Regions from separate parts of the Paenibacillus sp. J22P59 genome, predicted to be linked through region 1. Evidence: predicted binding sites of a transcription regulator. Region 1 holds the regulator's gene; each other region holds the start of a gene.
The links. Region 1 encodes Rex, which represses fermentation and respiration genes when NADH is low (regulators of the CRP and FNR family bind a similar motif). Its sites were predicted from a motif close to TTGTGAAATATTTCACAA; they were not measured.
Positions count from the first base shown of each region.

Region 1 (10,375 bases):
TAACCTTAGCCCAAGCCTCAGGCGTCATCATGTTGGCATCAATAATGCCAAGCTCTGTTAATCCAGACTCCACAAGCGTTTTTACAATATTCATCGCTTGCTCAAAGTCACCTCTGGAGCCTGTACTGCGTCCGCCGTAGAACATCTCTTCAGCTGCAGCTCCACCGAGCGCAATCATTATTTGCCCATTTAAGAAATCAGGCGTATACAAATAATGATCCTGCTGCGGATTATGCCGAACATAACCGAGAGCTTGCCCGCGTGGTGACAGCGCCACCTGAGAGACGCTTCCGGGACGAATGAGCTCAGCCATAATCGCATGCCCTAACTCATGAAGGGCAACGCGCTCACGCTCCTCCTTCGTCGCCTCACGATCCGTCTTCTCGCCCATCATAACCTTATCTATCGCACTCGCTAGATGATGCTCCTTAATCAGCTCGCTATGATCCCGCATGGCGTAGATGGCTCCTTCATTCATAACGCCCTCTAGCTGTGCACCAGAGAAGCCGAAGGATTCAGAGGCAAAACGCTCCAAATCAACGGATGGGTCAAGCGGCTTATTAGCGGCGTGAAGGTTAAGAATATGAAGCCGGCCTTTCTTGTCAGGCAGTTCAACCCCAATATGACGGTCGAATCGTCCTGGGCGCAATAACGCGCTATCCAGCATTTCTTTTCTGTTGGTAGCGGCAATGATAAGAATTCGCGGCGCCTCATCAGAATGAATACCATCCATCTCGGTTAGCAGCTGATTCAAGGTCTGGTCATATTCACGATGCTGCCCGCCATCGCGCTTGCCGCCAATAACATCAATCTCATCTATGAAAATAACCGCGCTGCTCTTGCCTTCCTTCTTCGCCTTCTGTCTAGCTTCCTTGAACAGGTCACGAATGCGTCCAGCACCAACCCCAACATACATTTCCACAAACTCACTGCCCGAGGCTGCCAAATAAATCGAATCCGTGTATTGAGCAGCTGCTTTGGCAAGCAACGTTTTTCCTGTTCCCGGCGGTCCAGTAAGCAATATCCCTTTCATCGGGCGAATGCCCAGCTTCTTGATCTCTTCATATCTTACTAGAAAATCGAGCGCTTCTATAAGCTCCTGCTTCGCTCTGTCCTGACCGCCGATCTGTTCAAAGGTCATCGAAGTCTGATGCAGGTCCGCACGTCTCTTCTGCCCATTCATCGCCGTCATTCGCCCTTTACCGCCGCGTGCAGCATAGAAGAGCGCTGCTCCCAATATGGCAAGCAAAAGCACCGGCACGACATTATACCCCGCAAAAACAAGGAATAAAAAAAGTACGGGCACAAAACCAATCGCTATTTCCTTCCAATATTTAAGCATGGGCAGACACCTCCAGCATAGCCGGCGTACGAGGTAATACGACATATTTGGAGGATGTCTCGTCTTTGATCGTTACATAGACATTCGTCTGATCCATCTCGGTTACAACCTTGATGCCTGAATTCGTTTGAGCAAGCTTATCCATCGCAACGGGTATATCCGAATAGCGTTTCGTCTCCATCGATTCAGCTACAGTAAACAATACAGTAGACCATAGCTTTTCAAGCCGTTCGCTTGATGTAGCATTATTAATGGAAAGCTGCAGCTCCCGATTGCCTATAGAGCTTTTTCCTTGCTTATTAATTGAATCATAGACAGCCTTTAAATTGGCATCTGGCTCTAGTGTAACCCGAAGGGCCACTCGTTCTTTATCCATCTGGGGAGCATCTGCCGAAGCGATGCCTGATATTTGATTAACCGCCTTTTGCAAAGGCGCTTCAACAGCAAATTGATTATATAATACCCAACCGCCAAACAATACAAGAGCGGAAGCTGCAACAGTGAGCAATATCGGAGTAATTCGTAGTTTCACGCAAAAAGCCCCCTTTTGAAATGCATCAGTAGCATACCTGCGTATATCATCTCTGCTATACGGAAGTATATCACATTCATGCCTTCAAAAGAGGGTGTAAAATTAGGAAACTCGCCTTATGCGGCTATTTTGCAGTTTTTGCAGGAAGTCTGTATTGATCAATAAATGCTCCGTCCTTGAACGAATAGAAGGCGTAATAATAGATGCCCTCTTTATTCGTATAAAACACTTCGTAAGCAAGCTCGTTGTTGATTATTCCAAGCTGCATTCGTTTAATCTCTGCATCAGGATTGGCATTTATAAAGATGCTCTTCACGTCTGCCTTCAGTATGCCTTCACTAGTCTTCACCACTTGGATGTCTTGTTGCGCCTTGGCATCCTCTGCCTTCACATCAGGAACAGATACGATAACAGCTTCGCCAGCTTGATTGGTTCCTTCCACAATCCAGAATGGCTTCTCCCATACATATCTTGTTGCCAACTCGACTGAAGTCAGCTCAGCAGCTTCCACAGCCTTAGTTGTTGCTGCATTTTCCTCTGACCAATAGGGCCTTTGGATTGTATTATAGTACATAATCACGCAACCAACTATCGCTACTACAGCTACAAGGGCAACAGCCAGCCACCTTCGGCCGGACATGATGGACTTACGTTTCTTCGTGATCACTCTCATTAAGCATTCAGCAGCCGATCGAAGCTAGCTGCTGCCTCATAACGAATCTTCTCCTCATCCATGAACGTACATTGGCCGTTATCAACAACCTTGCGTCCATCCACCCATACATGCTTAACATCTCTTCCTGATGCGGAATAGACCAGATGCGACACAATATCCGTCTGTGGATAGAAATGAGGCTGTTCCAGATCAATCGCTATGAAATCTGCCTTCATTCCAACACGAAGCTGACCAATCTGATCCTCCTGCCAAATCGAACGTGCACCATACAATGTCCCCATACGCAATGCTTCCATAGCCGGAACGACTGTCGGATCACCCGATACACCCTTATGAAGAAGAGCAGCAAATTTAATTTCTTTGAATAGGTCTAAATTATTATTGCTCGCCACACTATCCGTTCCTAACGAAACGGTAACTCCGGCACGCAATAGCTCCGGTACGCGCGCAATGCCGCTTGCCAGCTTCAGATTGCTTGCCGGATTATGAGAGACCGCGACCTTGCGTTCAGCAAGCAAAGCAATCTCATCATCTGTTAGATGAACAGCATGTGCAACTAAAGAAGGACGGGAGAAGAATCCAAGCTTATCTAGATGCTCAACAGGGCGGGTTCCATAATCGCGAACATTTTGTTCAACCTCTGCCAATGTCTCAGACATATGCGTATGAAGAGGCAAATCATATTCATGCGCCGCTTGAACAATTTGCTCAATATAAGCTGGAGGGCAAGTATACGGTGCATGTGGCGACAACATCGTCGTAATCCGACCATCTGCCTTGCCATTCCAATCGCGCGCAAAGCTCAGTGCATCCTTCAATTTGGCTTGCTGCTCTTCAGGAGAGCATAGCCCAATAACCCCGCGGGTCAGAGCTCCGCGAATACCCGATTGCTCAACCATTTGCGCAACCTGGTCCATGCGATCATACATATCTACAAAGGCGGTGGTACCTGATTTGAGCATTTCAACAATAGCAAGAGCGCTGCCAGCACGAGTATCTTGATCAACATACTTCGCTTCCATTGGCCACATCTTTTGCTCCAGCCATACCTGCAGGCTTTGGTCATCGGAATATCCGCGCAGCAAAGTCATCGCCGCATGACCATGCGTATTAATCAGGCCTGGCATGAAGGCCAGCTTGCTTCCGTCGATCCGTTCAGCTTCTGTGCTAAGCCCCTCTGGTGCAGCTTCTCCGATATATGTAATTCGATCATCCGTCACAACCAAATGACCACGAAGTGTAGGTTGCTTCTCATCCATCGTTATGAACAGCCCATTCTCAATCCAGATCTGACTCATTGGCTTCATTCCTCTCTCGATTCAAATAATAAGCTAAGCTTAACAATTCCTTCGTAAAGTCAGCATGATGAATGCGAACCTCTTCCGGTACTCTTAGAATAGCCGGCGCAAAGTTAAGTAAGCCTTCAATACCTGCTTCAACGAATTGATTCGCCACATTTTGCGCCTCAAATCCGGGTACTGTAATGATGCCAAGACGTATATTATTTTCTTGTACCGTCTGCTTCAGCGCTTCCATTGGCATGACGACCAGATTGTTGATCATCGTGCCAATCTTGCTGGGATGCACATCAAATACAGCGATGATTTTCATATTGTCATTGGAATATTTATTATAATTGCATAGGGCATGACCCAAATTCCCGGCGCCGACCAGCGCGACATTAATCGTCTGGTCAAGCTTGAGGATTTGCCGAATCTTTTCAATTAAATAAGAAATTTCATACCCTATTCCTTTACGACCGAAATCACCGAAATAAGCCAAGTCCTTTCGTATTTGAGCTGGATTCAGATCAAGCTTAACGCCCAGTTCCTGCGATGAAACGGTCTGTATCTCCCGATGGTGAAGTTCATTCAACACCTGCAGATAAATGGGCAGCCTTCTGACTACAGCTTCGGATATTTTGGCTTGCTTCACCCGATTTCCTCCTCTTCCTTACTTAGCCACTCACGCATTCTTGGTACCATTTGTTCGATATGCATATGCTCAATTTTGGGTCCGGGCAAAGAATACAAGAAATGCTTGCCATAATAGGTCTCAATGACTCTTGTATCATAAATAATGACGATGCCTTTATCCTTCGCCGTACGAACGAGACGGCCAAATCCTTGCTTAAAGCGAATAACTGCCTGCGGTATAGAAAGCTTCATGAATGGATTCTGCTTTTGCTTTTGCAGCAGCTCTGACTTTGCTTCAACCAATGGATGATTAGGCGGCTGGAACGGCAATCTGACGATTGCCAGACAGGTCAGCGCTTCTCCTGGAATGTCTACCCCTTCCCAGAAGCTGCTTGTGCCGAGCAGAACGGTCTCTGGATGCTGCGTAAACCTTCTGGTTAGCTTTGTTCGATTGCCGCTATCGATTCCCTGTCCGAGCACAGTAATGCCCGTAGCCGAAAGTGCCTCCTTCAAAGGATCATACACCTGCTTCAGCATGCGATAAGACGTAAATAGAACGAGCATTCTTCCCTTAGTCTCCACCGCTGCATCCGACAATGAGCTAACCAGCATAGAAATAAATTGCGGGTCTCCGGCTGAGCCTTTCAACGTCGGGAAATTCCGGGGAATAATAACTAATGCTTGCTCTCTATAATTAAATGGGGATGGAAGCTGAACCGTCTTCAACCGATTGCTTGCTTCGAATCCTTCCAAGCCTAGCTGCTCCTCCGCATATTGAAATGATTTCTGTACGGATAAGGTAGCTGAGGTTAGAATAATGCTATCTTTTACATCGAAAAAATATTGCTGAAGCTGTCGGCTCACATCTACAGGCACCGAATAGAGCTGCACCGAGCGATAGCGGTAGGTCAAGCTCGCTTCAATCCACAGTACCTCAGAAGGCTGCTCCATCTTCATAAAGGTGCGAAGATCGTCCTTCACACGCATCAAATCACGTATTGCGCCATTCAAGTCGGTCACTAAGCCTTGAATGGAAGGATCGTCAATTCTTTCCTTAATATCGGCAGCCATTTTCTCTACTGTACGAACTACGCGGTTAAGCTCAGTATGAACATTCGTCTCAATCGTAATGGCATCCTCCCAATTGCCGGGGAGATTATCACTCCTTAGACGATATACCGACTGGCCATTCTCATTCGCCCCGCTTTCAACGGCAGCGCCCACCAAGCTGTAGAACAGCTCGAACAGCTTCTCCCAATGCTCCTTCACATCATTGAAGTGCGGAATAACGGTATCGATAGTCTCCGTCCACGCTTGGACGCGCTCATCATCTTCATTCTGCAGCCTCATTCGAAGTGCGGGCAATAAGCCGGATCGGTTGTCCTTGAATAAACGGCTCGTATTATGTGTCAATGAGAAATAGTTCAATTGCATGCCTAAGTGCTTGCTAGCTACTTCCTCCACATGATGGGCCTCATCAATAATCAAATGATTATAGCTTGGCAGCAGCCGATGATCAGCTTGTACATCTGTGAACAGCATGGAATGATTAGTCACGCATACGTCGGCAATATTGGCCTCATGCTTCGCACGATGATAATAACAACGCTTGAACCACGGGCATTGCCGATTAAGGCAAGAATCCGCATCACTTGCAACAGTCGACCAGAAGTCTGCGCCCTTGTTGCCAAAGTTCAGCTCTTCTTGATCCCCCGTCTCGGTCTCCCCGAGCCATACCACCATTTGGGATGCGGTAATTGCATCTTCAATAGGCGACACAAGGTCTTTCGTATTTATTTTACTTTCAAATTTGCGCAGGCACAAATAATTGCCGCGTCCTTTGAATATCGACGCACGAAACTCAAAGGGAAGAATCTCTTTAAGCAAAGGCAAGTCCCTTTGGCGCAGCTGCTCTTGCAGATTGATCGTATGCGTACTGACGACTATCTTGGTATTGTGCTGGACACCATAATACAAAGAAGGTATTAAATACCCAAGCGACTTGCCTGTTCCAGTGCCTGCCTCTATAAGAAGATGGCGGTCACTGTTAAGCGCATCATATACCTCGTGGAACATCGTCGTTTGTGCCTCACGCGCTTCATAATTCGAGAATTTTTCCATGAAACGCTGCTTGATGCCGTCGAGATAGTTCTCGAAAGACACATCCTGCAACGGTTCTGCTCCCGAATCAGCCCGTGCTGGCTGCTCTTCGTTCCATTCTCCTGCCTTCAATGCAAATTGATTGAAGTAATGGTAGTCATTGTTCTCAAAAACGACTTGCTGTTCCGCTCGCTGAAGCGTAACTCCAAGAAACCAGCTCATATCGCTTCCGTTATCCATAATAAAGGATAGCCGTTGCAGGGTAAGCAACGGCAATTCGCGAAGCTTGCGTACGGAATCGGTGAAAATAAGGGCGGTAGCCATAGCATCACTGTCAGCGCGATGATGCTGCTCATGCTTAATGCCGAACAGCTCGGAGACCACTCCGAGCTGATAAGTTGTAATAGATGGATAAAGAATTCTTAGAAATTCAATCGTATCTAATCGGCGGCCGACAAAGGTATGGTAACCGCATCGGTCTAACGCTTGATTAAGGAATCCTGCATCAAAATTAACGTTGTGCGCAACAAGAATCGCATCATCCAGCAAAGGAATCATTTGCATCAGAACTTCATCCAGCTCAGGCGCATCTGCTACCATTGCCGCATCAATGCCTGTCAGCTGAGTAATAAAAGCAGGAATTTCAACAGTTGGTCTTACAAAAGAATTAAACGTTTGTACGATAGCCAGATTATCGTCGAGAACAACAAGGCCTACCTGTAAAATATCATCATTTACACTATGCCCTGTCGTCTCCAAATCCAATACTGCATATTTCATTTGTTACCGTTCCCCTCACAAGCAGCAAAGTTCGGTACTACCGAAAAATAATGACAATTGCTGCGGCGTTTCTTTACAACATTTCAAGTTGTTAAGCGGGTCCTTGAAGCTAGGGCAGGCCTCATATGCCTTAATGAAGAATTGCTCTGCTCGCTCCATATTCATGTAAACCGCTTGAATGCACCCAAGGGCATTATAGCCTAAAGCACGCCACTTCGGATAGTCCGTTAGAGAAACTAACAGTTGGAAGTGACGCTGGGCTTCACTCCAATTTTGAAGATGCATGTAAGTCATCGCCAAGTACAACCGAGCCAGATTGCATTCCGGAAGACTGCCTACAACGACTTGGAACTGTGAAGCTGCGTTAGAAAACATAAATAATTTATAATACCCTTGGCCTTTTGTAATCAGGTCGGCCATTTCCCAAGATAATTCCATATCGAGCTCTTTGTCATAGATCGGCTTAGTCAAAGGGGCTGCTTCTGGCGGCGGTTGCTGTGAGGCACAAGGCTCCATCGAAGATGAATCCTCCAGCTCCACGAATCCTGTAAATTTCTCTTCAAAATCCATCCATTGCTCGACAACAGAATCACTCATTTTTTTGAGCATCATAATCTGTTCTTCATATTGCTTTTTCTGATCGCCTACTGCATCTGGATATGCTTCAATAATCTCATCGAGCATTTCGTTCATTACGGTAAATAGCTGCTGGAACATATATCGCATCCCGCCTTCACCAAAGAAATGAGGAGTGGTATGCTCATTCTTTGTTAAGGTGGTGCTTTTCATACCCGAGTACCAATGGTTACAGCTTTATCTCACAATATGGTCGCATGTATTTCTTCTGTCAAGCTTGTTAGCGGACGATTATGGCTGTCAAGAATGGTTATAAGCGGCTTATGGGTCCGCGCTTCTTCATTAGACATGGATGCGTAGGAAATAATAATGACTTGATCGCCTGGTTGAACTTGACGAGCAGCAGCGCCATTCAAGCATATAACACCAGAACCGCGCTTCCCGGTAATGACATACGTCTCAAATCTGGCTCCATTATTATTATTTACAATTTGCACTTTTTCGTTTTCCCAAATATCTGCTGCCTCCATCAAATCTTGATCGATGGTAATGCTTCCGACATAATTAAGGTTCGCCTCGGTTACAGTGGCACGGTGCAGCTTAGATTTCATCATCGTTCTATACATGGTATTCCACCTCTTCTGGCACCCATAATTCATTATCAATTAGTCGGGTAGCTCCGAATTTAACAGCTAAAGCCAATATATACGTTCGTGATTGGATTTGAATAGGATCATCTTGCACAGGAAGCGCAAGACTCGGATATTCAAGAAACTCCACGTAATCAATTACCGCCAAGCTTGCCTCTTCAATCTGTCCCTTTACTCTTTGGGTAAGCATTGCAGCCGTCATACCCGGCTCTGCCGCCCATTCTCTTGCCTTCTGAAGGGATTGCGACAATATAACCGCTTGCTGTCTCTGTTCGGCCGTTAAATAGACATTACGCGAGCTCAGAGCAAGTCCATCAGGCTCCCTCACAATAGGACAGGCAACGATAGCTACTGGAAAATTCAAATCATTCGTCATTTGTTGAATGACCGCGACCTGCTGAGCATCCTTCATTCCAAAATAAGCTTTATCCGGTTGAACGATATGGAATAGCTTGCTGACCACCGTTCCGACACCGTCAAAATGACCAGGCCTTGAGGCTCCGCATAATCTGTCTGTCAGCTGCCCAACCAATACGGTCGTAAGCGGCTTGCTAGGATACATCTCCTCTACCGAAGGAATGAATACAATGGCAATGCCATTCTCCTTAGCTTTCTCCAGATCACGTTCTTCATTGCGCGGATAGCTCTCAAAATCCTCATTCGGTCCGAATTGCAGCGGATTAACGAAGATAGACAGCACGGCTGCCTTATTCTCAGACACTGCCTGCCGCATCAGGCTTGCATGGCCTTCATGAAGAAATCCCATCGTTGGGACAAGTCCAATGCTTGCCGACCCTGATAATAAATGTTTGATCTTCCTGAGCTCAGCCTTTAATTCTGCAATCGTTCGACAGACGATCATGATTGGACAAACTCCTCTCTAGAGGGGTTATCCTTCTGATTCGGCTTGGACGTCCCGTACAAATCCTTCACTTCTTCTACAGGAGCTGACGCACCAAATACATGCTCCTCAGCCGGGAAGACTCCTGTCTTCACCTCTGAAACATAGGAACTGATCGCTTCTCGAATGGTTGTACCTACATCCGCATATGTTTTTACGAAACGCTTCTCCATATAAGGCGAAGCATATTGAATCAAGTCGTGATACACCAATACTTGGCCATCGCAAGCACGCCCTGCCCCAATTCCGATAATTGGAATCGACAATTCCTTGCTGATAATCTCGGCGATGGATTCCGTTACAAGCTCAATAACAATCGCGAACGCGCCTGCCGCCTCCAATGCTTTTGCATCCGCAAGCAGTTTCGCCGCATCAGTGTCAACCTTGCCCTGTACCTTGAAACCGCCAAGCTGATGGATGGATTGCGGGGTCAGGCCGATATGGCCCATCACAGGAATTCCTGCTTGTACAAGAGCGGATACGTCCTCTGTTATTTCTGCTCCGCCTTCGAGCTTAACAGCCTGAGCTCCGCCCTCTTGCATAATTCTTGCTGCATTACGTAAAGTCGCCTCGCGTCCAATACCATAAGTCATGAAAGACATATCCGTTACAATCATCGTCTGGTGCGCTGCTCTGGCTACTGCTCTCGTATGGTAGACCATATCATCTAATGTGACGGGTATCGTTGTTTCATAACCCAAGACGACATTGCCAAGTGAATCACCGACAAGAATAATATCAATTCCTGCCTCTTCAGCAAGCTTAGCAGAAGGATAATCATAAGCAGTCAACATCGAGATCGCATTTTTTTCCTGTTTCATTTTTCTCAAAGCAGTTATCGTTAATCGTTTCCTCATTCCTCTTCATCCCCTTTAGTTGATAGTAGTTAGGATAAACACAAA
Region 1 covers NZ_JBXENX010000005.1:315,283-325,657, reverse strand. The annotation lists gene AC50YO_RS11185 (AAA family ATPase) at 1-1,342, opposite strand, end outside; gene AC50YO_RS11180 (hypothetical protein) at 1,335-1,874, opposite strand; gene AC50YO_RS11175 (cell wall elongation regulator TseB-like domain-containing protein) at 1,999-2,541, opposite strand; gene AC50YO_RS11170 (amidohydrolase) at 2,547-3,848, opposite strand; gene AC50YO_RS11165 (redox-sensing transcriptional repressor Rex) at 3,829-4,485, opposite strand; gene dinG (ATP-dependent DNA helicase DinG) at 4,482-7,346, opposite strand; gene AC50YO_RS11155 (tetratricopeptide repeat protein) at 7,362-8,135, opposite strand; gene panD (aspartate 1-decarboxylase) at 8,165-8,548, opposite strand; gene panC (pantoate--beta-alanine ligase) at 8,541-9,434, opposite strand; gene panB (3-methyl-2-oxobutanoate hydroxymethyltransferase) at 9,431-10,330, opposite strand.

Region 2 (10,375 bases), on a different contig from region 1:
GAGCGGCTTCTTTTGTTTTCAACAACGTCATTTGTAGAATCACCTCACTCATTATTTATTACAGTTATTCGGGTCTAAGCGACGCTCTCCTGCATGTCTGACAAAGGTAGTGGTTAATCGCTAAAAGAAGTGATGATCCGATTTCTTTTTTATAAGCAGCTTAAGAAGCTTGTACAATTAGGCTAGCGGTAGAGGAACGAAAAGAGCCCCCAACAATAATTCGTTGGGGGCTCTTTTCGTTAGAAATTAGGCGTGTTCTTCATGAAGCTTCGGGCTAAGCTCTCTACTTGCCCATCTCTTGAAGGCCGGCCGAAATTTTCAAGCACATCTATTAGGTATTCCTCACCTGTTGCAGGATCGAGGGCTTTGAATATAAATTGCTGAGGATTCTCAATCGTTACGTTATGCCCGCAATTCCGCAGACATTGCTCATAATCTTGCACGGTAGGCTCTGTATTCTCATCTACATAGATAAGCCCTCGCAGCTGCGACGTTGCATCTTTGCGGATAATCTTGAAGTGTACGATATGTTCTTTAGTCATCTGCTTATCACCTCTACTGATGAATTTAATCTCTATTATAAGCTGGTTTGTTCGTTTTGTCTGTGATATTCGATATATACACCATTATAGAGCTCCTTACGTACAATAACCTATACCAAGCAATAAGCCAAGGGGAGGATGCGCGGTGGTGTTGCAAATCTCGGGCAGTGATGCCCATCAGATCAACCAGCTGTCGATGACAGAAGTGGAACGGAATATTTTACAGGGGAAGCAGAATAGTCCGGTTGTTTATCGCTATGATTCTGCGGCGGCGTTGGCATTTGAGCTCAAAGTTCGCAATAACATCGTTAATGCAGCAAAGGCGCTGCAGGCAAGCGGCGTAAGCTTCGCGACATTTGCTAAATCCAGATGCAATGAGCAATATTGGAATCTGACAGATAACGGCGGGTTCCGCATGAAGAGCAACGTGCTGCCATCGGATGCTATCAAAGATATATTCAATAATGGTGATCAATATGCTTTTGAATGTGCGACAGCGATCGTTATTATTTTGTACAAAGCGATATTGGATACTATTGGTGCCAGTGCGTTTAATACTTATTTCACTCCCCTGTATTTGCGGGATTGGAATCATGACAGCGATCTCTGGTTTATTACGAGCCATGATAATAAAGAAGCCTATCCGGGTGATGTCCTTTATTTCAAAAACCCTGACCATAATACAGAGACACCAGAGTGGCAGGGAGAGAATGTCGTTAAGCTTGCCGACAACCTCTACTTTGGCCACGGTATCGGGATTGAAACCTCAGAGGGAATGATTGAGGCCTTGAATTCGGCAAGAGAGCCCGGCAGTACGGAATCTGCCTATTTGATGGATCTTGTCGTCCATCCGAACTTTGACTATTTAAGAAATCTGTCGAGCAGGCGCCGTATCCAAAGTGAGAATGCCGTAACCATTGGTTTGCGGAGAAGTCAGGGTTAGGCATATCTCAGAGGCTTATACGGCTAATAAAAATAGCACCCTCTGACACGGTTGTCAGGGGTGCTATATCAGCTATTAAAAATGAAGACTGTTTGCATTTAGCATGAAGCTGATAACTCCTTAAAAAATCCTCCTCTAGTTGTGTTTTTCTTATCTGCTGTGCGAGATGCTAAAACCACCTCCGGCGTTCAAATTTGTGTGAGTGAGAGTAAGCTTGATGAACAAGCCCAATTCCTATTCTTATAGGATTTGGCCTATCACACTAGGGCGAATATTATGTGATTTAGGGGGATAAATATGTTTTATTTGTCGCGGAAGTTATTAAAATGAAAATGCTTACATTAGATACTTAATCTGGATGCAGAAGAGGCTCATTTCTCCCGATTTTTCTCAAGATAGACCATAGTGAGCTGCTCATTCAAGGCCTCGGATTTGTAAACCGTGTAGCCTAATTTGTTGTACAGATATAAATTTCTTTCGCTTCTGTCTCCAGTGAACAACTCAACCCTCTTACTACTCCTGAAGCATTCCTCGATTTCTTTCATAAGCTTGGTTCCAATTCCTTGGTTCTGATAATCGGGGTGAACGATTAGCTTTCCTAATTTGCAGCTTCCGTTCTCTTCGTAGGCGCGGACAGATCCGACAATACGCCCATCTATTACAGCTTTTAGAAGAAGCTGATTATCATACTCCTGCTCTAATTGTTCAAGCGTTTGGACTAACGGCGGTATGCTGTCATCAGCATAAATAATAGCTTCGCTTTTGTATGACAAGTATTGGAGTTCAAGGATGGCGGGCAAATCTGCTCGTTGTGCTTTTTCGATGTTCATGTAAACTATCCCCTTTTCTCTGGTTCCCACAATTATACAATTAATTCAATCGAGATTTTATGTTTTTTTTGATGATTCATATGGGAATTGTAAGTTTGCTTTGGCGATTACAGAAGCTATTTGCTGTTCATAAGAATGGATATCTTGCTTATATTTATTAGTCTGCTGTTGCGAGGACAGCAATTTGGTGAAGGAGCGGAGCGTTGCAGTCGAGTCGCGCTTTCTTACCGCTTGGTTCAAAATTGCAGTCTCTGCGGTAAAAAGTTTTTTGGCCGTGCTAACTTTACTTTTTATCGCCTTCATTCGGATCTTCAAGGCATCTATGCCAGATAGTGTTGACTTGATCTGTTTGCTCTTGGAGGCAACCGTTGCCTTGGCAGTCTTGAGAGCGGATTCTTTGCTGCGAATATCCTCACGAGCAAGCGAGACAGCTACTTTAACACTATCCACCTGCACTTTGAGCACAGCAATCAACTCTTTGTTCTTCAATGATTTGGCGACTGCGAGCTGTTGCTTCTTCACTTCATATAGCTTGAATAGCGGCACATACTTCTCTTTGGTTTGCTTAACATCCGCATTCAGCTGACTAATCTTGTCGATATCTATTCCTTTGATGCGCCTTGTCGTGGCCAGAAGCTCCTCCTCATTGCTGTAATGAAGGGCATTAATTTTTTTGTCCCACTCAATCGCAGCCAGCGAAGCAGCCTGCAGCTGAGCGTACTGCTCCTTAAGCTGAATCGAAATTTCTTCCTTGGAATCAGCCGTCATTTTGTCAAAGGCAGCTTGGGCGGTAATGGTGAATTCAAATGAAGCAGCGGCAATAGGATTGGCGGTCAACGAGGTGGCAGCAAGAAGCAGAACAACGAGAAGCTGCGGCAGCTTGAACAGTGAATGCATGAATAAGCCTCCTTGAGAGTCGGTATACATACACAAAAGCACCCGCAAAAGAAAGGCATAGTATGCCTTCTCTTACGGGTGCTTCCAACGTAAGCCGCTCTATTTGATTAATTTCCATTAATATACAAGAGGAAAAGGATAAAGTCAAGCCTTGATTAGTAGCGCTGTGATTGCCTATTTTTACGAAAAAGCTGGGGCGCTTCCCCGGATTGCTTCTTGAATAGGCGCGAGAAATAAAAGACATCGCCATAGCCAAGAGCAGCCGCAATCTCTTTCACGGATTGATCGGTATTTACGAGCCTGTTTTTTGCCTCTGCTATTTTTAGGCGATGAACGTATTCATGGAGGGAGTAGCCTGTATACTCACTGACCGTCCTTCGTAGAGTAGATAGCGACCAATGATGGCTCTTGGCAAAAGCCCGGGGATTAAATGGTTCGTACAAGGTGGATGAGAGATCCTCCAAGAGCTGGGTTAGCCTTGCAGTCTTGGTTGTCTGACGATGGACCCATTCATAGAGCAGGGCTTCCAGCAGCATGGTTGCTCTGTCTGCATTATTAGGGTTCCCGCTTTCGAGCAGGGCAAAGATACGGTCAATGCGATTCTGCTGAGAGGCGTCCGTCCCGGGATAACTGACACATTCGGTCTGAAGGCCCCAGTCATTCACCCATTCCTGTATCCGGCTGCCCACGACAGAGAAGTAGAATTCATCCCAGTATCCACCTTGATCCGGACCAAATTCATAGATGCAGTTAGGCTTTATAAAGAATAGACTGCCGGGCTTGACTCGTTGCCGCTCGCCATCTCCAGCCCGGTAAGAGCCAGACCCTCCAGCTATGTAAACAATTGCCCAATAATTAAATTTGGAGGCATGGCGGTAGAGCGTTCTGCCTGGCAAGTGGCCCACAGAGTGAATATACAGAGAACGGATAGAAAGTTTGGCTGGATCAAGCTTAAGGTCGACAATCCGTATCGGTTGTGGGCTGATCATATAGTCCATGAAATTAACCATGCTGTTCATTCCTCTCCTTTACAACATATGATAGATTTTACAGTAATGCCGATGCAACAATTTTTTATAGATATAGGCAACATGGCGAGAACCCCGATAATGGTGCAGCGGAAGAAGGCTGTTATAGGCGTAGGGTTCTATTTCCAATGTACATTTATAGATTCATTAATTTCGTCTAGTGCGTGTATGGACAGTGATTCTTGATCTGAACCAAGAGTATGTAGGAGAAGGCCATGACGCCATCCTTTTTTTATATAGGAACAATTAAGATTCATCGGGCAATCGTGACAGTCTTGCAACAGCATCCTTAGAGACGGACAAATGGTCAGCTCTATTCGTTTTTTACAACAAATAAATTAGAAGAGGGAGATGGGAGAACATGAAACTGGCGCTTAGCTCATGGAGCTGTCACAACTACTATAAGAAAGGCTGGACGAATCGTGATTTCATTGATTTTGCAGCGACGACAGCTGCGGAAGGTGTTGAATTATTAAGCATTTATTGGGAGGGCGATAGAGACTATGAGGTAGTAGAGGAGTCATTGACACGTAACGGTATGAAGCTAGCCTGCTTCGGGGCATGCAATGACCTCGCAGAGCCCGATGCGGCGAAACGTAAGCAGCAGATTGCGGATATCATTCTAAGCGTAGACGTTGCCGCCCATTTTGGCGCAAGGACGGTTCGAGTATTCGCGGGTGATTTGAAGGATGGGCTTTCTTTCGAAGAAGCGGAGCAATGGATCGTCGATGGTCTTAAGGAAGCAGCAACTTATGCAGAAGGCAAAAGCATTCAGCTCTGTCTGGAGAATAGGGGCTTATTCGCGAGTAGGGCAGAGCAGGTTGAAGCTATTATCCGCCAGGTGAACTCGGTATCCCTGCGCTCTACCTTCGATTCTGGAAATTTCTTGCTCGTAGGCCAAGACCCCAAGGAAGCAATTGATAAATTAAGCGGACTTGTTCGTCATGTTCATATCAAAGATTTTGTCCAAGTCGATGTCGATTATGATGGGCCATCCTATCAGTCCCTGAACGGGGAGCGGTTCGTTGGAAGCCTTCCTGGAGAAGGTGTTGTGGACTTGCCTTATATACTGGAAGAGCTCGATGAAGCAGGTTACAAGGGCTGGTACACGGTAGAGTATGAGGGGAATATCGAACAGCGGGAGGCTTCAGTTAGGGCATTAGCAAGACTGGAACAAATGCTAGAGGAATGCTTAATTTAGTGCTTTTATCTTGGTTTTGTCACATTTAGGCTGTGATGTGTGATTCATGTCACATATTGGAACTATGCACCATGATATTATTTTCCTGAAACAGCAAGGGAGGGACGCTTATGGAAGTACAGCCGCTGTTGAAGGTAGAGCAATTGGCGCTTAAGAAGCAGGCCGTGTTCCGGCAAAGCCGAGTCCGATATTTGGCCCGGTCGATGCTGGCAAGCATGTTCATCGGCTTCGGTGTCATCGTTGCGTTCAAGACAGGAAATTTTTTCTACATTGAGCATTCACCGCTGACCTATCCAATGGCAGCAATGACATTCGGGGCAGCTATTATATTAATCGCTTATGGCGGTGGTGATTTATTCACAGGAAATACGTTTTATTACACCTTCGCGGCGTTGCGCAAATCTATGCGCTGGCGAGATGTGTTCAAGCTATGGGGCATGAGCTATACAGGGAATCTGCTGGGAGCAGCCGTATTCGCAGGCCTGATCCTCACGACGGGATTATTCAATGATTCCCATGTCAATGGCTTTTTGCTTAGTGTGGTAGAGTCCAAGATGAATACACCGGCAATGGAGCTTTTTTTCAGGGCAATTCTATGTAACTGGCTGGTATGCCTAGCCTTTTTCGTGCCAATGTCACTCAAAGGCGATGGACCCAAAATGTTCGCCATGATGCTATTCGTCTTTTGCTTCTTTATTTCCGGTTATGAGCATAGTATCGCCAATATGTGTACGTTCGCGATCGCATTGGTGCTCAACCATCCCGGAACGATATCAGTTGCTGGAGTGCTCCACAACCTGATTCCCGTTACTATCGGCAACATGATCGGCGGCGGAGTGCTAATGGGCGTTATGTATCATTACGTTAATAAACCCTTTATGGACAATGATTTACAAGACTAGCAGCATAGGGAGGAAATAAAATGAAAAAAACTAGAGTAGTTATCATTGGAACGGGAGCGGTAGGCTCGACAACGGCTTATACGCTGCTGCTTCGCAATCGCATGGATGAGCTTGTTCTTATTGATGCCAATCAGAAAAAAGCAGTAGGCGATGCACTGGACATGAATCATGGCATGCCGTTCCTAGGTCAAGCGAATGTATGGGCAGGCACTTATGAGGACTGCAAGGGTGCGGATATTATTATTATTACGGCTGGCGCTGCGCAAAAGCCGGGTGAGACGCGTGTCGAGCTACTGAAGCGGAATGTGGCGATATTCGATAGCATTATTGACGAGGTAATGAAGTATAATACGGACGGTATTCTGCTTATTGCTTCTAATCCGGTTGATATTATGAGCTACTTCTCGTGGAAAAAATCACAATGGCCGGTTAATCGTGTCATTGGCTCAGGCACCTTGCTTGACAGCGCAAGATTCCGTTACCTGATTAGCCAGGAATTGAATTTGGACCCGCGCAGTGTGCATGCCCATATTATCGGAGAGCATGGGGATTCGGAGCTGCCGCTGTGGAGCCTGGCGAATGTCGCAGGCACCGAGCTTACGCTCAATGCTGAGCAAAAACAACAGATTTTTGAAGGAACAAGAGATGCAGCTTATCAGATTATTGAAGCTAAGGGAGCAACCTATTATGCGATTGCCCTCGCTCTTGATCGTATCTGTACAGCTATTCTGTGCGATGAAGGTGCTGTATTGAATGTCTCGACATTGCTTGATGACTATATGGGGCTGTCAGGCGTATATCTAGGTGTTCCATGTGTCGTGGATCGGAACGGGGTTCGAGAGGTGCTGAAATTGGTTATCTCCGATGAAGAGAAGGAACTGCTGAAGCGTTCGGCAGACAAGCTGAAGGGTCTGATTGATTCTATCGCATTCTAATACGAATCTGTCAAATCGTTTTCAAAATGTTAATATTTATAATCGCTAATCCCCTTTCTATTCGGTAAAATATAGAGGAGTATGGAAAGAAGGGGGAGTTATAATGAACGTTCCTGCTGGAGTCTGGATTGCCTCTATTATTATCGTTGCTCTGCTCACCTGGCTGACCTTGTGGGTTACCAAAAAAGCGTATTCCAAAAAATGGGACGAGTCGGATGTAGAGTAGAATTCGACTTTTCTTTTGAGATAGGCAATGATAGCTTAATATAAAATATTCCCGATAAAGGGGAAAAAGCACCTCCTAGAGCACCGCGATAAGCGGTACCTGAGAGGTGCTTTTTCAATTGATATCGTTATTATCCGAGCAGCAAAGCAGGATCAACGCGAGGGACAAGTCCCTCGTCAGCAGCTCTTTCCAGCAAAGTTCTAATAGCGGCATAGCCGCTGCCGCCCAGGCTGCCGGTGAAGTCATTCACATACAATTCGATGTGTTGCTTCGCAACTGCCGGGTCCATCTCCTGAGCATGCTGCATGATATAGCTGTGCGAGGCTTCAGGATGCTGCCAAGCGTATTGAACGGAGGCTTCTGTCCATCGTGTAATCGCTTCGATGTCCAGTGAACGCCGGGCAATAATGGCGCCAAGCGGGATCGGAAGCCCTGTATCTGATTCCCACCAGCTGCCCATATCGGCAAGCATCGACAAGCCATAGTTGGTGTAAGTAAAGCGAGCTTCATGGATAACCAGTCCAGCGTCGATTATACCATTCTTGACGGCGGGCATAATTTCGTGGAACGGCATCACTATAATTTCACCTACGCCGCCAGGCACGTTCTTAGCTGCCCATAGCCGGAATAATAAATAAGCAGTTGACCGCTCGCTAGGAACAGCAACACGCTTGCCGCTTAATGAGGCAGGATCGTTCGTTGCCTGATTCGTTAAGACCAAGGGGCCGCAGCCCCTGCCGAGCGCTCCGCCGCATGGGAGCAGGGCATAGTCTGATAATACCCATGGAAGAGCGGCGAATGAAATTTTGAGAATGTCCATCTGGTCCATGCTGCCGCCATTGCCTGCGGCCAGATTATTCGTTATGTCTATGTCCGCGTAGGTAACGTCGAGCTTGGGAGCGCCGGGCAGAAGGCCGTGCACCCAAGCATGAAATACGAACGTATCATTCGGACATGGGGAAAATGCGATTTTCATCTTAGAATACCTCCATTAATACAGAGCTCGCAGCCTCCAAGGCTTGCAAAGCTTCTTTGATGCGCCAAGCAGAGCGGTCTCGTGGACCAACTGCATTGGATATAGCACGAATCTCTACGATAGGAATGGAGTGATGTCGAGCAGCGGCTGCAATGCCGAACCCTTCCATCGCTTCGGCAGCAGCGCCAGATATGCGCAGCGCTAGCTTATCTGCTGTTGCTGCTGATCCCGTTACGGTAGCAAGCGTGAGTATTGGACCGTAGTGAGCTGGAAGGTTAGCTGCGCATAGCGCATCAACGATTTGGCGGGACTTTCCTTCATCGGTGGCGATAGTAGCGGAGCCGAAGCCGAGCTCGTCCAGGCTGAGGAAACCATCCGGTGTCTCTGCTCCAAGGTCAGCAGCTACAATAGAGCTTGCTACTACAAGTGAACCTATAGGAGAAACTCCGTTGAAGCCTCCTGCAATGCCTGCACTGATGACGAGCTCATAGCGATTATCTCCAGCAAGCGCCAGCTCGGTAGCTGTACGTACCGCTGCCTCAATCGGGCCAACGCCAGCTTCTACGACCTTGAACCGAGGGTCACCTTGCAATCCTCGCAGTACGGCGTCTCTTTCAGCAGCTACTGCTGTCATGATTAGAATTTGTTTCATTTTTTTCTCACCTCAAAAAACTCGCAGTCATTCCGGCTGTGATAGGTAATGTCGCTAACCCCGGCCTGAACGACGACCATACTGTCGTCAAATCTTACAATAATGCCTGAGTTGTTGATTATATAATCATCCTTAAATACCCGCACTTTGGCTTCACGCTGCATCGCTTCTTCCAAGTCGCGGTCTGTCAGTAGTTTGTGAATCATTGCCACTATTGTTGTCTCCTTTTGCCAAGGACGGACCCAAGCCTTAATAGTCAATAAATCTAGTGTAAAGGAAGGCATGGCTTCTGTCTAATCAGTGGGATTGTTGATCAGCCAATTGCTTGCTAAGCTTGGTTTCTGTCGGGACTGCTAGTACAATAAGAGATAGCCTGTTTTTATATAGGAATCAAAAAATGAGGGAGGAAAATAAAATGTCCTTACATAAAATAGTATTCGTCGGCTCCTATGCGGAGGCGGAAGCAAGTGGAGTTCGAATGTATTCGTTCGATGAACAGAAGGGAGCCCTGTCGCTGCTGGATGAAGTGAAGGGATTAAAAAACCCTACGTTCTTGAATGTAGATGTTCCGAATCTCAAGCTGTATGCGATAGCAGAAGGGGTTAGCGAGGATGGCGGAAAAATGGGCGAAGCGGTAGCCTATGCCATTGAGCTGAACGAAGGCAAGGGCGAACTGCGCGAATTAAACAGGAAGGCTGCCATTACGGCTTCAGCCTGCCACATCCAGCGTGATGCCAATAATCGCTACGTGCTGTTATCAAGCTACCATGGCGGCAGAATCAGTCTGGTTTCCTTGACGGATAATGGAGAGATTGGTGAGCTCCTTGATATTCAGCAGCATGAGGGCAGCAGCATTGAACAAGATCAGGATCGGCCCCATCCGCATAGTGTGATGTTCAGCCCGGATGGTCAATATCTGTTCGTACCGGATTTGGGGATTGACCGTATTCGCTCTTATTCAATAGATACAGAAGCTAACAAGCTTGTTCCTCATGGAGAAGCTGTTGTGCCGCCTGGATCAGGACCGCGTCATATGGTATTCCATCCGAATGGTCAATATGCGTATGTGATTAATGAACTGAACTCGACGATTTCGGCTTTCCGATACGATGCGGCAGCTGGTCAGCTCCACGCGTTAGAGATTGTATCGACATTGCCGGAAGGCTATGTAGAAGAGAGCTATTGCGCGGAGATTGCGGTATCGAAGGACGGTCGGTTCTTGTATGGATCGAATCGTGGGCAT
Region 2 covers NZ_JBXENX010000006.1:37,798-48,172, forward strand. The annotation lists gene AC50YO_RS11640 (MerR family transcriptional regulator) at 1-52, opposite strand, end outside; gene AC50YO_RS11645 (hypothetical protein) at 240-542, opposite strand; gene tgl (spore coat transglutaminase TGL) at 688-1,485, shown strand; gene AC50YO_RS11655 (GNAT family N-acetyltransferase) at 1,857-2,315, opposite strand; gene AC50YO_RS11660 (hypothetical protein) at 2,373-3,212, opposite strand; gene AC50YO_RS11665 (helix-turn-helix domain-containing protein) at 3,368-4,222, opposite strand; gene AC50YO_RS11670 (sugar phosphate isomerase/epimerase family protein) at 4,602-5,441, shown strand; gene AC50YO_RS11675 (formate/nitrite transporter family protein) at 5,552-6,343, shown strand; gene AC50YO_RS11680 (L-lactate dehydrogenase) at 6,364-7,278, shown strand; gene AC50YO_RS11685 (hypothetical protein) at 7,382-7,504, shown strand; gene AC50YO_RS11690 (1,4-dihydroxy-6-naphtoate synthase) at 7,635-8,480, opposite strand; gene AC50YO_RS11695 (futalosine hydrolase) at 8,482-9,132, opposite strand; gene AC50YO_RS11700 (hypothetical protein) at 9,129-9,338, opposite strand; gene AC50YO_RS11705 (lactonase family protein) at 9,548-10,375, shown strand, end outside.
Region 2: AC50YO_RS11675 (formate/nitrite transporter family protein) is a predicted target of Rex. The motif match lies at 5,479-5,496, and genes of this name have one in related genera.

Region 3 (10,375 bases), on a different contig from region 1:
CTATTGCTGGTCCCAAATAAGGAATAATGGCCGTACATGCCGCGATGAGAGCTAGTACGAGCGAATATTTGAGACCAATAATAAGATAACCGATATAGAGCAAAGCACCAATACAGAAACTAACGATAATCTGCCCTCTAATATAGCTGCTTATCTGATGGTTAATTTCTCCCATTACCCGCTTCGAGGGTGTACGCATCTTGGTGGGCAGGAAGCTGGCGATCTTCCCTGACAGCTTGCTCCCGTCCTTTAACAAATAGAACAAAATGAATGGGAGCGTTATGATAGCAAGAACAACCTCTTTCAGTGTGCCAAAGAATGCCCCCACGCTTGTCATTATTCCGTTCAGTACTGACGTAACACGCTCACTGATCTGAAGGGTCAGATCCTCCGGATTAATATTCAACCAGCTTTGAATTTCACTCGGCATGCCACTCGCCATAAAGATATTGAATTCATCCCTCATTTGATTGGTATATTTGGGGAGGCTTTCGAATAGATCCGTGACCTGTGCTGAGATAAGTGGAATAACCACTACTAGCAGGATGGTGATTAATCCAGCAATAATCACATACAGCATTAAGATCGAATAGATTCTGCCTACTCTCCTGCTCTCCATCCAATTGACGATGGGATTCAATAAGTAATAGACTACCCCGGCCAATATGACGGGCAATATAATCGTCTTAACCAGTACCGTTAGTGGCGTGAAAATATAAGAGATCTTGGTAAACACGAGAACGGTTAGTCCGAATAACAGCAATACTAGTAGGAATAGCACAAACTTATTATTGATAAACAGCTTTTTGAAGCGTTCCGTATTCGTTCGCAATGGCTCCACAGACTTCCCACCTACTCTATAAAAAATCAATTCATTATTGGAAATATTATATCATTATCAATCCATTAACGAAAAGAGACCCCAATCACGAGGATCGGGGTCTCTACAGGTAAAGCTAAACTATTCGACGATGGAGAAAAGACCGTGAACATGCGACAAGTAACGCACGTTGCTGGCTTCTTTCATCAAAGTAGCTGCTGTTCCTCTTAAGCGAAGCTGGCTCGCACCGATAGTACCGATTGCGTCTTTTCTGCCAAGGCTCGCCAATACGCCGGAATTCACGAATTGGAAAGTTTTCATTGGCAGGCCTTTGTAATTAGCATACAGGTTGTAGCCAATTGCTTCGCCCATTTGCCAAGCGATTTGTGCGCTTGGAGGATATGGACGGCCTTCTGCGCCGAAGACAACCGCGTTGTCACCAGCAAGGAATACATCTGGGTGAGATGTAGATTGCAAGAATTCATTAACCGTTGCACGGCCGCGGTTAACTTCAATACCACAGTTAGCTACCACAGGGTTGCCTGTAACGCCGCCTGTCCATACGAACGTATTCGTCTCGATGGAGTTGCCGTCTTTGAGCATAACCGTGTTGCCTTTAACTTCCGTTACCGCAACGCCCATGATCAGGGTTACGCCACGTTTTTCAAGGCTTGCTTTTGCACGGTCAACCAGTTCAGTAGGGAAGCCTGCCAGAATGGAAGGACCTGCTTCAATGTTGTACAGCTTGATGTCATTCACGTTCACGCCGATCGCTTCACACCATTTTGGAAGCATATCAGCAAGCTCGCCGATCAATTCGATACCAGTCAAGCCGCCGCCGCCAACAACGATTGTAGCGTCTGCTTTATTGCCGGATTTGCTATAAGCTGCAAGACGGTCTTTCACATGCGCTTCTACGCGTTGTGCTTCTTCAACCGATTTGAGCGTCAAGCTGTTCTCTTCCAAGCCTGGGATTCCAAAGAATGCTGTCTCTCCACCCAATGCGATGACGATTGTGTCATACTTGAATGTTCCTTGAGCAGCCAGCTTCACATGCTTTTTCTCAGGGTCGATAGCTTCAACGGAATCAATAACCAGCTTGATCGATTTTCCTTTCAGAAGCTTGTTAAGCGGTAGAGCTACATTATTCTTGTGCACGCCTCCAACAGCAAGACGGTGCAATTCAGTTACGATCTGATGATAAGGAACACGGTTAACAACCGTAATCTCTGCTTCCTCGGGCGAGAAATGCTCGCGTGCTGACAATGCACTCAGCAAACCGCCGTAGCCGCCACCCAAGATCAAAATTTGTTTAGACATACATATCCTCCATTCTTTAATTATCTATTTAGCGCCGTTTTTACGTTCCGCCAATACATCCAAGAAAGCTTGCGCATAACGCAATGTGGCTTGTACTTGTGGATCTTTCATCATTTTCAACATACCAAAAAGGCCGATTGTGGACGTTTCCGCTTGTGCACGGTCATTCGCTTCAATAGCAGCAGATGCAATGCCTTTTGCTTTTTCTTGGATCGGCTTAACGAACTCAGTAATTCCGTTCTTCATATCCCCAACCAATACTTTGTCAGTGGCTACGGTTTGAGCAACATCATAAGCTTTCGTCATCAGTGTGACCATTTCTGCCAGCTTCGGCAGGTTCTCGATCAACTCATTAAGCGACTTCTGAACCTCTGGCTTCAACAATTGCTCCAGCACGTCAGTTTGTACAGCTGCAGTTCCTACTGCACCATTTTCGGGTTGTTGCGTTACTGTCTCGGACATACGATAATAGCCTCCCTTTCCCTCGCTTTAATCAACTACGTTATTCCCAGCATTCATCCATGCTTGTTGTGTAATCGCGAACTATAGTGAAAAAATTCACAATGCACATAAACAAAAACGATCTTGCCCTTATAATAAACATAGACCACAATCGATTTGCCGATCAGCTTGAAGGAATGCTTCTATAATTCCATTGTAGACCTCTTGCACCAAATGTTCAATTCTAAATTTATGCAATTATAAAAAACTTGTCGAAAATATTGTTTCCTAACCCTTAATCGATCATGCAAACCGACAATTAGGGTGAAAAAACAACAAAAAAGCCGATTAAGATTGCTCTTAGCCGGCTTTTGTTGAGCAGAAAATACTACTCAGTAGTGTAAGGAAGCAATGCTACTGTACGCGAACGTTTGATCGCTACAGTCAGCAAGCGTTGGTATTTTGCGCTCGTTCCAGTTACACGACGTGGCAAGATTTTGCCGCGCTCGCTGATAAACTTTTTGAGCATATCTGTATCTTTATAATCAATGTGTTTGATTTTGTTTACAGTGAAGAAACATACTTTACGACGCTTGTTGCGGCCGCCTTTACGGTTGCCGAATTTGCGTTCTGGACGTTCTCCATCTCCACCATCTCTTGGCTTAAAGCTCATTCGAATCCATCCTTTCAATTAAAATGGCAAATCATCTTCTGATATATCGATCGGTCGACCATCATCCGAGAACGGATCACGGTTGTCGTTGCGTGAATTATTACCGGACCGGCTTCCGCTGCTGCTTCCTCCAGAGGAGTTGCCACCGCCGAAAGATCCGCCACCATTACTGCTGCTTGATCCGCCGCCGCCAGAATTGCCGCCATTATCTTCACGCGATGATCCGCCTTCACGATTGGATTCCAAGAAGCGTACGTTATCAGCAATAACTTCCGTCACATAGACGCGCTTGCCTTCGTTGTTCTCGTAGTTACGCACCTGAATGCGTCCCTCAACCGCCGTTAGGCGTCCTTTGCGCAAGTAGTTGGCACAAGTCTCAGCCAGCTGCCGCCAAGTTACGACCGGAATGAAATCCGCTTCCCGTTCGCCCTGTCCGCTCGTAAACGGACGGTCAACCGCAATCGTAAATTGCGTAACTGCTACGCCAGCAGGCGTATAACGCAATTCGGGGTCTCTCGTTAATCTGCCAATCAGTATTACACGGTTCAACATCGTTACTGACCTCCCAATCGAACAATCGAACGTGGATTAAGCGACGTCTCTGACGATCAATGTACGGATAACTTCATCCGTAATCTTCATGATGCGGTCGAGTTCGTTCACAACTTCAGTCGTTGCGTTGAAATGAACCAGAACGTAGTAACCATCACGAATCTTATTGATCTCATACGCAAGACGACGTTTACCGATCACATCAGTCTTAGTGACTTCTCCGCCGTTGTTGATGATGCCATTGAATTTGTCAACGATAGCTTGAACGTTCTCTTGCTCAACGTCTGGACGAATGATGTACATCACTTCATATTTGCGCATATTGTTTCACCTCCTCTTGGACTAACGGCCCCATAAATGGAGCAAGGAGCGAGATTATTGCATGCTCGCATCTATACACTATACCAAATTGCCTATCTCCTGACAAGTCATACTTCATTCCCGTTTTCTGGGGTTCATGCTCTCCCTCCCCTTGGACAATAATAAAGGTCAGGCTTTATTGAGCCCTTTATCAGAATAATTAGGCCAAAGGAGTGAGCAGCTTGGGTGAGTGGACACTATTTAATGCTGGAGATAAAGCTCCCAATGATGGTACCTATATCGAGGATGGGGTTAATTCCTTTCATATGGGTATCAATAATCCGAAGAAGGTTCATCTCAAGAAGGGAGATCGTTTCCCGGCTAATACGAACCATGAACGTAAGTGGAAACGAATGGGCCATTAATTTTTTGTAAATGTGATGTATACACCATTGGATTCTCGGACATGATAGTATGGACGGCGTAAAGAGAGGTGTGGTTCCGTTGGACCAATTGGTGCAAGGGCTGCAAGAGGAATTGATCCACTCAATATAGAAGCGGAGGGTTGTGCCAAAGACACGTTCCGTAACACACGCGCATTCGAGCACATTCATGCGTACTTCTACTAACGTAGGTTTACGTATGCTGAGCCAATCGGTTTTAACGATGAAGCATTAGTGGATTTGTGTACCGATTGACGAATGATGCTCCAAGGTTTCTGATTGTTGCAGTGCGAATTCTTTAACTCAACCAAAACAAACGCCGTCGAAAAAGGAGCTCGCAAGAGCTCCTTTTTTTATTGCGCTAATCACTAATCAGCTATATATAGCCTATCCCCTATTTTCACTTCCCCTGGTTGCTTAACCGATGCATAAATGCCGAATCGCAGATTCATTTCTTCATTTACCTTCTTAAGCAGGGAAGAATCACGTTCAAGTGTATCTGGATCTATTGTAATCATAGAGCATCGCTCACAATATTCATCAACCTGCAGCTCTGTATTCCCCATGATCAATCGTTTACCAATCCAACTGCCTTCATCCTGCGAATCATCATCTAAAGTCACAACTACATTAGCTCTGAAACGCCGATGATCGAGCTTCTTTCCCCATATCTCCTCAAGTCTGCGCAATGTCGTATCTGTAATAATCAAGATGCTTGCTGCATCGACCCCCATTAGCTCCGAGCTCTGCGGATCGTAGCTAATCATGGACAGCTTTTGTTTGGCATAGGGCTGAATCTCCTCTAACAATGCTTCATTCCAATGGAGGATCCGTCCGTCCGGTGCTTCTATACTTATTTCAGGAGAATGGACCCCAGCGTACGCTCCAACAAGCTTCGCCTTGTAGCCAAGCATCCTAGGCAGCTTCCTTGCCGTGTAAAAGCTATCCCAGCCCTCTTTCGTCTCATCCACAAAAGCATGGCTGCGATCACCATACAGCCCATAGCGTTCAATCACGCTAGCCTGTACACTCTCTCCGGCGAATGACTTGACGGGATATCTATATAGAGCACCAATGGTACCAATAGCACTTAAAGTCAAGGAAACTCCCTCTCTTCGTCTCATGTTATTCAGTCATCTAATGCATCTATTATAATCCTTAATAAATCCCCTGTACATTGATGCTATCCTTCTCTTACAACAAAAAAAACCTCCTACATCATCCTGTAGAAGGTTGGTTAATTTCATATATGGCGGAGAAGGTGGGATTCGAACCCACGCACGCTTTGACACGCCTAGCTGATTTCGAGTCAGCCCCCTTGGGCCTCTTGGGTACCTCTCCGCATTGATAATACAAAAGGTATTATATCACAGCCTGTACATGCAATGCAATATCCCGTTTTGGAGTTTTTTAACTATCATACGTGCAGGAATCGTACACACCTTTTGGTACCTTCTTCTTGCTCTTTAAATAAAAGATTAGAACCGGGATAAACCTTAATAATCCCCGATTCTAATACAAATTCTTTTAAACGGAAGAAATCATGATTATAACAAAAGTAAGCAGAAAAACGATAAACCCCAAACCTAAGCCGATCGCCGTCATAAGCAAATAGGCCTTAGAAAAATTCCGCTTATTCTGATTCTCATCAGGTGAAAAAGCCCATACAAACATCAGCACGATACCAACAATCGGTATACTGGTGAGTAAGAGCATAATCACCCACTCTTTTGTACTAACAACCTTTGTATCCGCTTGAGGACTAAATCCACCTGTGGGCAATACTTTTTCTTCTATTATCAACACTTCCACCCCCTGCTGTTCCTAATCTTATTTTGTATAATATTACCTTGATAACCATTATGGTTCAACTCTTAAATATAAAATTCAATAAAAAAATCTCCTACTTTGTTGTAGAAGATCAAATTATTATTCATAGTTATCTTTATAAACATGAAAATTATCATTATTACTATTTATTTTCTTCTGGTGGAAGGGAACGCAGCACTTTTTTCATATTTTTCTCAAATTTAGCCCTTGGGATCAATACACTGTGCTTGCAGCCTACACATTTGATCCGAATGTCCATCCCCATCCTGATCACTTCCATTTCATTCGATCCGCAGGGATGCTGCTTCTTCATCTGCACGACATCGCCCAGCTCAAATTGTTTACGCTCCATCTTGGCCATTGCCCCTTTCATTGCGATGATAAGTGACCATCCTCGGGTATGGACTGTCTATCCCGTTCTCATCCAATGCTTTTTTAATCATTAGATTCATTTTTCTAGCGACTGGAACCTGTGTATTCGGAAGACATTCCGCAACCACCCTTATCACCACTTCCGATGTGCCGATCGACTGAATACCAAGCACATCCGGAGATTTAGCAAGATTCTCATCTGCGAACTTATCCATTGTAGTCTTAATAACGTCGGTAGCATGATCAACATTTTCCTCATAGCTGATTGCAACATCAACGATAGCAAGAGAATTGCGCAATGAGAAGTTAGTAATTTCATTGATCATTCCGTTCGGTACGATATTGACCTCTCCTGTCCAGCTCACAATACGGGTTGTTCTTAATCCGATCATCTCGACCGTTCCTCTGAACTGTCCTGTCTGAATCACATCGCCAACAGCGAATTGATCCTCTAGAATGATAAAAAATCCTGTAATAACATCCTTAACCAAGCTTTGAGCACCAAACCCTATGGCTAACCCTATAACACCTGCACCTGCCAACAGCGGGGCAAGCTGAATGCCGAACTCCGATAGAAGAAGCATCGTTATAATGAAATTACCTACGTAGAAAACCACGTTTTTAATGAGCTTTCCTACTGTATTCATCCTTCTGACTTGTAGGTTTAATCTCTTGGACTCCCTATTCATCAGAACTCGGTCAATCGTTTTATTGGCAAGCCATATCATGAATTGTCCAATTACGACGATAAGAACAATACGTATAATCGAATCGCCAAGCTGCTCCCACGTAACCTTACTCGTTATCCAGTCCTGAAATTGCTTCATGACTTGCATATTTAGCAAATACATAGCTTTACACCTTCCTTACCGTGCAACTTCTTCATATCCACCTTCGATAGGTTGGAATATTCCTCTTATCTCTACATTCTCCGAATCAACAACATGTATGACTTCAATTAACGCATTTTCGGGAAAATGAATCGACAATGCACAGCCTGCCGTTATTTCTTTAGGTGTTGGACAGATATCAATATCTATTTCTGCATATTCCAGCAGCATCTCCGCCCGAAGGGCTTGTTGCGTAGAATCGAATGCGATCAGCATTATTTTCCCCTCTCCCTCAGTCCGATAAACATAAACTCTCGCTTCCCAGCGTATAAAATGCCTGTTCTATCCATATACTAGTATCATATTGGCATTTACGGGGGGGATTCTATGAAGCTATCATTTATGAAGGATATACCGCTAAAGGTTTCCTACACAGAATCAGATGCAGTCGGCATGATCGTACAACGATTATCCTTAATGCTTAACGAAATGTCTATTGGCCGTCCTATCGTCATTGTATGTGTAGGTACAGATCGCTCGACCGGTGATTCTCTTGGACCTCTTATCGGCACTTCACTCTCCAAGTACAATAGCCCTTACTTTTCTCTCTATGGAACACTTGAGGATCCTGTACATGCAATGAATCTGGAGGACACCCTTCTCGACATCAATCGTTCCTATCACAAGCCATTTGTTATTGGCATTGATGCCTGTCTTGGACAAGTCTCCAGTATCGGCTCTATTCAAGTAGGTACAGGCCCTGTACGCCCTGGGGCAGGTGTTAATAAAGAGCTTCCCCCTGTTGGCGACATCCATATTACAGGCATTGTGAACGTCGGCGGCTTCATGGAGTATTTCGTTCTTCAGAATACTCGGCTTCATCTCGTGATGAGAATGGCTGATGTTATTGCAAGCAGCCTATTCTCTGCTGTTATGAACAGCAGCCATGCTCTCACCCAATCTAGAGAACAAGCTGCTGCGATAGAATTAACCTTTGACCACTAAAAACCTTAGATTATTTCGCTTCAGCTATCGCTTTGCGTTCTTCAGGCGTTAATGGATAAGTAGACTCGCCTTTTTCTAGAGGCTTAGCATAGACATACGTATTATCCCGACTATGTATGCCAGATAATACAACCCCATCTTCTGTCGTATTTATAATGGCAAGGGAAAAGCTCAGATCACTGCCTTGGTCTGCAAAAGCATTATAGCGTAAAAAGCCAACACGTCCCTTTTCCTGCTTCTGAAGCTGCTGCACGTCATCTAATTGGGCTTGCAGCCGCTCCGTTTTGGCAACCTGCCCAGCAAGGGAAACCTTCAGCTCTACGAGCACCTCTTCAATATTGGTTATTCCTGTGTTCCCCATAACCTCTACATATTGCTTTCTAAGCTTCTTCAAGCGGCTGCCTACTGCAATCACTCGTATCATTAATAAGATGACTATCAAAGTTAATACGACTGTTACCACATTCATCGGGTTATTCGTCCACTCATCCATCGTTGTCTTCCGCCCCCACCAAATAATCTTACAACGTATAATGCTTCCTAATCTCTCTCACAGCAGACACGAAGGAATCTGCCTCATCCTCTGTCGTAAAACATCCTACACTAGCTCTTACAGCTCCTGTAGTTATCGTCCCTGCTGCTCCATGTGCCAAAGGTGTACAATGAAAACCCGCTCTTACTGCAATATTATAATGCTGGTCCAAAATAAACGACATCTCCGAAGGGTCTATTCCTTCGGCTACGATAGATACAATCCCCGTCCGTGCCTCACCTAATTTAGGACCGAGAACCCTCACTCCATCAATAGCTAACAAACCTTCCATCATCCGCTGCGTTAGTATCCATTCCTTAGTATGGATCTTCTGTACAGTCTCATTCAATACAAATTCAACACCTGCTTTAAGTCCGGCGAGCCCTGGTGTATTCTGTGTTCCAGCCTCATACTTATCAGGCCTTATATTAGGCTGCTCAGGGGCCTCAGATTGGCTTCCAGTTCCTCCATGCAATAACGGCAGCAGATCAACATCAGGGGCAATGTACAGCCCTCCTGTGCCCTGTGGACCGAGCAGACCCTTATGCCCTGGGAAGGCTAACATATCAATCCCCATTAACTCTACATCTATATCTAATATCCCCGCACTTTGTGCTGCATCGACAAGGAGCTTCACACCTCTATCTCTAGCTAATTGACCAATTTCCGCTAGCGGCATAATAGTCCCCAGCAGATTCGAACTATGATTAACAATAATTAAAGAGGTTCGATCATTAATTTCCGCTGCAATACGATCTATTTGTACATTGCCCTCATCATCCGCCTCGATATAACTCACATGAATGCCTTCAGCTTGTTTTAAATATTCCAAGGGGCGCCTGACAGAATTATGTTCAATTGAGGTTGCAATAACATGATCGCCCTGCTTCACAAATCCTTTTATCGCAAGATTTAATGCAGCTGTTGTATTAGCCATAAACGCTATATCATTCGGATTTTTTATCCGAAATAACTTACTCAATTGTTTGCGAGCGTCGAATAGAATCCGACTAGACTTAACCGCCATACGATGGCTGCCTCTACCAGGATTCGCGGCATCATGGAGCATCGTATATTGTACAGCTTCTATAACTGCATTAGGCTTGGGCCAAGATGTGGCAGCATGATCCAAATAAATGATTGATTGTGTCATTAGATCTATTCTCACCTCTCTCTTCATAACCAGATCATTCGCTTATATAAAAAGAATAGCATACCTTAGTTTAATCTTTCGACTCAAAGATTACAACTTTAGGT
Region 3 covers NZ_JBXENX010000008.1:319,787-330,161, forward strand. The annotation lists gene AC50YO_RS16265 (AI-2E family transporter) at 1-841, opposite strand, end outside; gene AC50YO_RS16270 (NAD(P)/FAD-dependent oxidoreductase) at 962-2,140, opposite strand; gene AC50YO_RS16275 (DUF1641 domain-containing protein) at 2,165-2,602, opposite strand; gene rpsR (30S ribosomal protein S18) at 2,970-3,254, opposite strand; gene ssb (single-stranded DNA-binding protein) at 3,273-3,806, opposite strand; gene rpsF (30S ribosomal protein S6) at 3,843-4,127, opposite strand; gene AC50YO_RS16295 (YjzC family protein) at 4,349-4,531, shown strand; gene AC50YO_RS16300 (MOSC domain-containing protein) at 4,918-5,673, opposite strand; tRNA gene AC50YO_RS16305 (tRNA-Ser) at 5,800-5,890, opposite strand; gene AC50YO_RS16310 (hypothetical protein) at 6,077-6,352, opposite strand; gene AC50YO_RS16315 (DUF951 domain-containing protein) at 6,522-6,731, opposite strand; gene AC50YO_RS16320 (mechanosensitive ion channel family protein) at 6,721-7,578, opposite strand; gene AC50YO_RS16325 (putative Se/S carrier protein) at 7,618-7,857, opposite strand; gene yyaC (spore protease YyaC) at 7,969-8,586, shown strand; gene AC50YO_RS16335 (DUF4446 family protein) at 8,597-9,079, opposite strand; gene AC50YO_RS16340 (aminotransferase class V-fold PLP-dependent enzyme) at 9,108-10,271, opposite strand.
Region 3: AC50YO_RS16275 (DUF1641 domain-containing protein) is a predicted target of Rex. The motif match lies at 2,687-2,704, and genes of this name have one in related genera.